2 regions of the Nocardioides sp. JCM 18998 genome follow, and region 2 is predicted to be linked to the other one. Evidence: predicted binding sites of a transcription regulator. Region 2 holds the regulator's gene; the other holds the start of a gene.
What was found. The regulator LexA, encoded in region 2, represses DNA repair genes until DNA is damaged. The targets are predictions, from matches to a motif close to TCGAACANNTGTTCGA.
Positions count from the first base shown of each region.

Region 1: ACZ5L9_RS01305 (HNH endonuclease signature motif containing protein) is a predicted target of LexA. The motif match lies at 1,906-1,921, and genes of this name have one in related genera.

Region 1 covers NZ_AP043886.1:269,203-273,416, reverse strand. The annotation lists gene ACZ5L9_RS01310 (DUF6801 domain-containing protein) at 1-503, shown strand, start outside; gene ACZ5L9_RS01305 (HNH endonuclease signature motif containing protein) at 581-1,840, opposite strand; gene cimA (citramalate synthase) at 2,512-4,080, shown strand; gene ACZ5L9_RS01295 (ABC transporter ATP-binding protein) at 4,099-4,214, opposite strand, start outside.
Region 2 covers NZ_AP043886.1:635,534-639,747, forward strand. The annotation lists gene ACZ5L9_RS03015 (vitamin B12-dependent ribonucleotide reductase) at 1-285, opposite strand, end outside; gene nrdR (transcriptional regulator NrdR) at 399-863, opposite strand; gene ACZ5L9_RS03025 (hypothetical protein) at 1,157-1,498, shown strand; gene ACZ5L9_RS03030 (LysM peptidoglycan-binding domain-containing protein) at 1,440-1,829, opposite strand; gene lexA (transcriptional repressor LexA) at 2,076-2,798, shown strand; gene ACZ5L9_RS03040 (phosphatase PAP2 family protein) at 2,870-3,655, shown strand; gene ACZ5L9_RS03045 (MXAN_6640 family putative metalloprotease) at 3,652-4,214, shown strand, end outside.

The DNA.
Region 1 (4,214 bases), 370 kb from region 2:
ACATCATCGTCGTCGGATTCGGTGGTGCCATCAGCGGGACTCTCAACGGGAACGTCGCCTTCGGCTCGCAGAGCGTCGCGTCCTCGATCACCATCCCCGAGGGGACGAAGATCACCGATGGCACCAAGGACGCCACACTCAACGCGTCCGGCACGCTGGCTGGCTTCACGCCGAGCGCCGTCGGCATGCAGGCCGTCAAGCTCCCCGCTGCTGTCAGTGGCGTTCTCGGTGGCCTCAGCATCAATTGCACCGCGACGAGCACTGACCTGGCGCTCCCGTCGGTCAATGTGACCAAGTCGTCGACGGGCGGCACCACGGGCGCCTCGCCGGCCCTGAAGGCCGCTCAGGCCAAGCTCGCCAAGGACACCAAGTCCCTGGCCGCGGCCAAGAAGGCTCTGAAGAAGGCCAAGGGCCACAAGAAGGTCGTCCTGAAGAAGAAGGTCGCCAAGCTCACCAAGACGGTCAAGGCCGACAAGACGAAGGTCGCGTCGCTCTCCAAGTGACGCCCGCCGTCATCTGACGCATCACCGAGGCGCGGCATCCCGACAGGGGTGCCGCGTCTCGCGTATTTCCCTGTGGCTCATGGGCCCACGTCTGGTCGCTCGAGTGGGGTGGTGCCGGTGGGGTCGACGTGGAAGTGCTGGTGGTGGGGTGATCTCCAGAGGAACTCGCCGGGGCTCAGCTGGGTGTAGCTCCAGCCGGCATGGGTCTTGACCCGATGGTGGAGCCGGCACAGGGGTGCCAGGTTCGCCGAGTTGGTGGTGCTGCCGTGTTCGTAGGGGTCGATGTGGTCCAGATCGGCCGAGCGGGCGCTGCGGGTGCAGTGCGGGAACACGCAGATGGGGTTGCGCAACACGATCTGCTCCCGCAGGGTCGCTGAGGGCTGGTAGCCCGACGAGGCGATCTCGGTGTTGAGGTCGATGACCGGCCGGATCGAGACGGTGGTGCCAGGCCGGGAGAGCCAGGTGCGGAGCCGCTCGATCCCGACCACGTAGTCGCCGGAGCCGTGCTCGACGCGAGTGATCTCCGGCTCGACCGCGTTCAGGTGGACGTACAGGGTCGCGGCTGATCCGCCGGTGGTGAGGTCGAGTCCGAGCTCGCGTCGCGCGATCTCACCCACCGCCAACGCCCGCCGCACGTCCAACGACTCCTCCGAGCCTGCCAACAGCAGGGCGTGCGCGGCGCGGGCGATCGCGGTCTCGAAGTCGCGGGCGTCGACTGCGTCCAGGCTCGCGCTGACTCCGACACAGCCTCCGACCACGTCACGGTCGTGGATGGTGACGTGGCGGTGCTCGGCCGCGGCGACCTCCCGGGCCTTTGCTTCTTCGGGGTCGAAACGTCGGATCGCCTCGGTGACCATGCGTTCGAGGCGCACGATCCCGATCTTGTGCGCGACCGGTGCCACCTGGGCATCCACCCAGGCTGCCGCGTCCGGAGACAGGGCGAGGGTCTGGGAGGCGATCTGGCGGGCCTTGTACGGCTCCAACGGTCCCGACACCATCCTCGCCCACACGAGTGGCAGTCGGTAGCGCAGTTCCAGGACGGTGCCGAGCCACAGGCGGGTTGAGTCGGCGGAGCGTCCCAGGGCGGTGGCGAGCTCGGCGACGGCGAACTCGGCCACCAGCGGCGCCCCTTCGCCGGCGATCGCGAGCTCGTGGTCGGTGCCGGGCACCGTCATCGCCCGGTCCAAGGAGTCGGTCGAGTGCAGGTCGGCCCACGCGAGGGCGTCGAGCATGAGCCGGATCTCGGCTTGGCGGGCGTCCTCGCGGTCGCGTCGCATCGCATCCAGGAGTCCGGCCGGGGTGTCCCGGTCGAGATCCTGGATCGGTGCGGTGGTCATGGTTCGAATCTACGGACAGGGACCGACAGTTTTGGGCCTCATCGGACCTGTCCAGAGACTTCTTTTCGAACATCTTCTCTGGTCCTTGTTCCGTGCCACGGGGCTAGTGGCCCGACGGAACTGTGCTCTCGGCACCTGCTGTGCCAAGACACTCGACCGGCACCCGCGGTGCCGTTCTTCCCTTGAAATCTCTGGCTGGAACCGTCGCCACCGGTACGCAAGCCACCCACCGGCAACCGCCGGTGGACGGGTTGCGCCTGTAGGGCCTGCTGGCGATCACGAAGACGAACGAGAGAAGCGTGGTACAGCGGGTGCCAGCACAGTGTCTTGGCACCGTCCCAGCGCGGAGCACAGCACCGTCGGACCACCATGCGTGTGGTCGAGTTCAAGACATCACGGCATAGCGATTGCGGTGGTTTCGAGGCTCGCTTCGCTCGCACCTCAACCACCGGCACCCGTGCCCGAGGGTCCGGATGTCGGTTCCCGGCAGACAGAGAACAGAGGTGTGGCAGGATGTCGACCGTGGCAATCAGCGTCATCATCATTCGCTAGCGCATCGCGACCCCGGCAGTAGGGGACACGATGCGCCAACCTCTCGTTCCCGAGAGGTTTTTTTATTGCCCGAGCACGATCACCGACCGCATGACGACCGATAGACAGAAGTGACCACGATGGATCTCCAGGGCTCGTTCCACGTCTACGACACCACCCTGCGCGACGGCGCGCAGCAGGAGGGTCTCAACCTCTCCGTGGGGGACAAGCTGGCCATCGCGCGCCAGCTGGACGGCTTCGGCGTCGGGTTCATCGAGGGTGGCTGGCCGGGTGCCAACCCCAAGGACACGGAGTTCTTCAAGCGCGCGCTGACGGAGCTCGACCTCAAGCACGCCAAGCTCGCCGCCTTCGGCTCGACGCGGCGTGCGGGCCTGAAGGCCGCCGACGACCCGATGGTCGCCGCGCTGCGCGACTCCGGCGCGAGCGTCGTGACCCTCGTCGCCAAGAGCCACGACCGGCACGTCGAGCTGGCTCTGAAGACCACGCTCGAGGAGAACCTCGCGATGGTCCGCGACACCGTCGCCCACCTGACGCACGAGGGTCTCCGTGTGTTCCTGGACGCGGAGCACTTCTTCGACGGCTACCGCGCCAACCGGGCGTACGCCCTCGAGGTCCTGCGCACCGCGTTCGAGGCGGGCGCCGAGGTCGCGGCGCTGTGCGACACCAACGGCGGCATGCTGCCGACCTGGCTGACCGACGTGGTCACCGACGTCATCGACACGACCGGCGTCCGAGTCGGCATCCACTGCCACAACGACACCGGCTGCGCGGTCGCGAACACGCTTGCCGCCGTCGAGGCCGGTGCCACCCACGTGCAGGGCACGATCAACGGGTACGGCGAGCGGACCGGCAACGCCGACCTGATCGCGGTCGTCGCCAACCTCCAGCTCAAGCTCGACCGCCAGGTCCTCCCGGAGGGCCTCCTGGCCGAGGCCACCCGTACGGCCCACGCCATCGCGGAGGTGACCAACTTCCCGCCGGCGACCCGCCAGCCGTACGTCGGCGCCAGCGCCTTCACCCACAAGGCGGGCCTGCACGCCTCCGCGATCAAGGTCGACCCCGACCTGTACCAGCACATGGACCCGGCCGGCGTCGGCAACGACATGCGCCTGCTGGTCTCCGACATGGCCGGGCGCGCGAGCATCGAGCTCAAGGGCAAGGAGCTCGGCTACGAGCTCACCGACCGCGAGCTGGTCACCCGCGTCACCGACCGGGTCAAGGAGCGGGAGGCGGCCGGCTACACCTTCGAGGCGGCCGACGCCTCCTTCGAGCTGCTTCTCCTCGAGGAGGTCGAGGGCAAGCGTCCCTCGTACTTCGATCTCGAGTCGTGGCGCGTCATCTCCCAGGACGACGGCTCCACCGAGGCCACCGTCAAGCTGCACGCCGAGGGCCAGCGCTACGTCGTCACCCGCGAGGGCAACGGCCCGGTCAACGCGCTCGACCAGGCGCTGCGGGCCGCGATCGTGCTGGCCTACCCGGTGGTCGAGAGGTTCGAGCTGATCGACTACAAGGTCCGCCTCTTCGATGACGGCCACGGCACCGACGCGAAGACCCGCGTCCTCATCGAGACCTCCGACGGCACGACCTCGTGGGTCACCGTCGGCGTCGGCGAGAACGTCATCGAGGCCTCCTGGGATGCGCTCGTCGACGGTCTCACCTTCGGCCTGTGGCGGGGCGCCCGCGGCTGACCCGGCCTCGCGGGCGGGTCACGCCGACGTACGGCCGGCCTGGTCGCGTCCCGCGTCGTACGCCGACCACAGCCCGGCGTAGACCCCGCCGGCCCCGAGCAGCTCCTCGTGCGGACCCTCCTCGGCGATCCGCC
Region 2 (4,214 bases):
GATGAGCTGCTTGAGACCGGTCTCGCGCTGCGGGGTGCCGACGGCACCACGGAAGTACTTGGTGGTCACGATCGTGGAGGCGTTGACCGACCAGAAGTCGGGGTACTCGACGCCACGCTGCTCGAAGACGGTCTCGCCGGTCTTCCAGTTGGTCTGGACGACGTCGCGCCGCTCCCAGGTGATCTGGTCGTACGGGTGGACGCCCTCGGTGCTGAACACCCGCTCGAGCTGGAGCCCGCCCCCGGTGCGCGCCTGCTGGCCCGAACCGCTCACCGTCTCGGTCATTGCCTTGTCCCCTTGTCGCGTGAATTTCATCGGTCTCTTGCTGTTGCTGGTGGCCCGGACAGGCACGCTTCCCCACGGCCTGCCCGGGCTGTCTGTGGTGTTATCCCTGAGTGTCAGCCGGCAGGGCTGAGGCTGCGCTCGGCGCGCAGCTTGGCGATCTCGTCCTCGAAGTCGTCCGCCGACTCGAACTGTCGGTAGACGGAGGCGAACCGCAGGTACGCGACCTGGTCGAGCGTGCTCAGCGGCGCGAGGATGGCCATGCCGACCTCGTGCGCGGGCACCTCGGCGTAGCCGCTCGTACGGAGCGTGTTCTCGACCTCCTGGCCCAGGCAGGCCAGCTGGTCCTCGGTGACCGGGCGGCCCTTGCAGGCCTTGCGGACGCCGGCGACCGCCTTGTCGCGGTTGAACGGCTCGGTCGCACCGGAGCGCTTGAGCACGGTCAGCTGCATCAGCTCGACGGTGGTGAACCGCTTCTCGCAGCCCTGGCACTGACGACGCCGGCGGATCGAGCCGCCGTCCTCGGCCACCCGGGAGTCGAGGACCTTCGTGTCGTTGTGCCGGCAGTAGGGGCAGTGCATGACGGTCCTCCTTCCTCGGGTGGTCTCTGCATCGTTCATGGGGCTCGCCGGTGTGGATCCCCCTGTGGAGGAAGCCGCCCCGACTGTGGAGAACGCGTCGCGATCTGTGCAACGAGCACGCACAAATGTGAACTAGATGTGGATAACTACATCCGTGTAACTACTAGATGTAGTGGTGACTCTATGCCCCGGCCGCAAGGCATGCAAGTGCTCCGGCGCGGCGCGCCGCGAGACCTCGGCGTGTCGCGCTCAAGGGGCGCCAAAGCGCCCCATCTCAGGAGAGAATGTGGCGCGTGGGGCAGCAGAACAGTGGCAAGCGCAAGGGCAGCCGGAGGGCGGCTCGGCCGCCGCGACGGTTCCGCAGGGACGTCTTCGCGCTGGCGCTCGGCGTCACGGTGGCGCTGATCGCGTGGGGCTATCTGGTCTATGCCGCGATCGACTTCGGTGGCGATGCACGCGACGGCGACGGCGCGTCGTGGCTCTTCCTGCTGCTGGCCGCGATCGGAGCCGCGGCGTGCCTCTTCGTCGCGCTGCTGCTGGGCGCCCGGGCACTCCGGGCGCTGGCGAGCGCTCCCGTCAGTTCGGGATACGCAGAGTCTGACCAGCCGACAGGCTCGCACCAGCGAGGCCATTGATCTTCTCGATGTGATCGATCATCGCGCGGACGTCGCCGTCGTCGGAGGCCGCCGACGCGAGGTCCCACAGCGTGTCGCCGGGGGCGACGACCACGGAGTGGGTCGACTCCGGGGCACCGGCCTGCGAGGCGGCGCCGGCGCCGTTGGAGATGAGCAGGCCGACGCCGAGCAGCGCGATCAGGCCGACGACGAAGACGACCACGCGACCGCGTCGGGTGAGCCGCAGCGTCGAGCCCTGACGCGGCGCGCGGGCCGCAGTCGCCGGGCGGACCGCTCGGACGTCGGTCGTACGCGGCGTCTCGAACAGCTGGTCGAGGGTCATCGAGCTCATGTCAGTCTCCTGGGGAAGGCGGGACTTGGTGTGTCCGAGACGATGTCTAACCGCGACCACTGACAGTTTTCGGTGGAGCGACCATCAGCGGCTTTCGATCAGACGTTCGATCGAACACATGAGCGAGAGTAGAACAAAGGTTCGAACTCGTTCAAGTGTTCGAACGAGATTTCTTGTGCCGTCTCGCGACACGCCGGATCGAACATCTGTTTGAATCCACCCGGGCGCGGCACTACCGTGAGACGCATGACCTCCAAGGAGCAGAGCAACCTGGCTGAGCTGCCCGACGGCCCGCCGGATGCGACCGGCCTCACCTACCGCCAGCAGCGCATCCTCGGTCACCTGCGCGACTGCATCGAGCAGCGCGGCTATCCGCCGAGCATGCGCGAGATCGGCACCGCGGTGGGCCTGACCTCGACCAGCTCGGTCGCCCATCAGCTCAAGGTCCTCGAGCAGAAGGGGTTCATCAAGCGCGACCCCCATCGCCCGCGCGCTCTCGAGGTCTTCCTGCCCGAGGTGCTCAAGGCCCGCAAGGCGATCAGCGGCGCCGAGGAGGTCGACTACGACGAGACCGGCATCGGCGACAGCCGCCCCGAGGCGCACTACGTCCCGCTGGTCGGCACCATCGCCGCGGGCGCACCGATCCTGGCCGAGGAGCAGACCGAGGCGGTCTTCCCCCTGCCGCGCGAGCTCGTCGGCGACGGCCAGCTGTTCCTGCTCAAGGTCAAGGGCGACTCGATGATCGAGGCGGCGATCTGCGACGGCGACTACATCGTCATCCAGCAGGCGCAGACCGCGAACAACGGCGACTTCGTGGCCGCGATGCTCGACGGCGAGGCGACCGTCAAGGAGTTCCGCCGCAAGGACGGCAAGCTCTGGCTGCTCCCCCACAACTCCGCGCTCGAGCCGATCGACGGGACCAATGCCACGATCCTGGGCAAGGTCACCGCCGTGCTACGCAGCCTGTGAAGGCGACCTCGGCATAATATCGGTGGGATCGGGCACGCCCGATCCCACCGTTTTTCTCAGGAGGCACCCGCGTGCAGGAGAACGTCATCGCCGGCGATGAGGCGATCCTCGCCCCGCCGACGGGGCGTCGCACCATCCGCCAGCGCCTCTCCACCGTCGGCGCCGGCCTGCGCGAGCTCCTGCTCATCTCGGCGCTCTACGTCGGCTACACCCTCTCGCGCCGGCTCGCCAGCGACGCCCGCGAGCCGGCGATCCACCGCGCGAAGGAGCTGCTCCGGATCGAGCGGGCCGTACGGCTCAACTGGGAACACCCGATCAACGACTTCTTCGTGCGCCACGACACGATCGGCCTGCTCGCCTCGTTCTGGTACGCCACCGCGCACTACATCATCACGCTCTCGGTGCTGGTCTGGCTCTACTTCAAGGGGCGCGACGCCTACATCCCCGCCCGTCGTGCGCTGCTCGTCACGACCGTCCTGGCGCTGACCCTCTACCTCATGCTGCCGACCGCGCCGCCGCGCTTCCTCGACGGCTACGCCGACGTGCTCGCCCTCCACTCCGACCAGGGTTGGTGGGGCTCCGACGCCTCCGCGCCCAAGGGTCTGGGCCACCTCACCAACGAGCTGGCGGCCTTCCCGTCTCTGCACGCGGGCTGGTCGCTGTGGTGCGCGATGGTGCTGCAACGACACGCCCGGTGGCGGATCGTCAAGATCCTCGGGTGGGCCGGCGCCTTCATCACGGCGGCTACCGTGATCGGTACGGGCAACCACTGGGTGCTCGACGTCCTGGTCGGCTGGATGGTGACCATCGCCGGCGTCGTGGCGGTTTGGGAGCTGACACCTAAACTGCCGGAGTGACGCGCGCCCTCCCCTCCTCCGCCGCCGCCCTGACCACCCTCGTGGTCGTGGTGGCGTCGCTGCTGTCCGTGTCCGTTGCGACCCCCGCTCAGGCGGAGCGCGGATCGGCGGTACGGCTACCGGCGGCGAGCGCGCTCGGCGACTCCGACGGCGATGCGCCGGGCGATGCGTCGATGTACCTGCGCCGGATCGCGCTGACCAAGAGCTCGCTGCGCGGCGCCGCCCGCAAGCGGGCCGAGGCCCAGGTCGCCCGCCCCAAGCTCGCCGGTGAGCGGATCGTCTGCTCCACCACCCACCCGATCTGCGTGCACTACGCGAGCGCGGGCGTCGACGCCCCCAAGGCGGGCGGCCCGATCACCCCACAGGTCGTGCTCAGCAACCTCGATCACATCTACTCGATCTACCAGAGCTCCGGCTACCGGATGCCCGAGGCCGACCACACCACCGGCGGTGGCACCACCCAGATCAACGGTGCGCCGGTGCCCGTCGACGACGTGGACATCTACCTGGCCAACATCGGTGATCAGGGCTACTACGGCTACTGCGCGCCCGAGCCGCT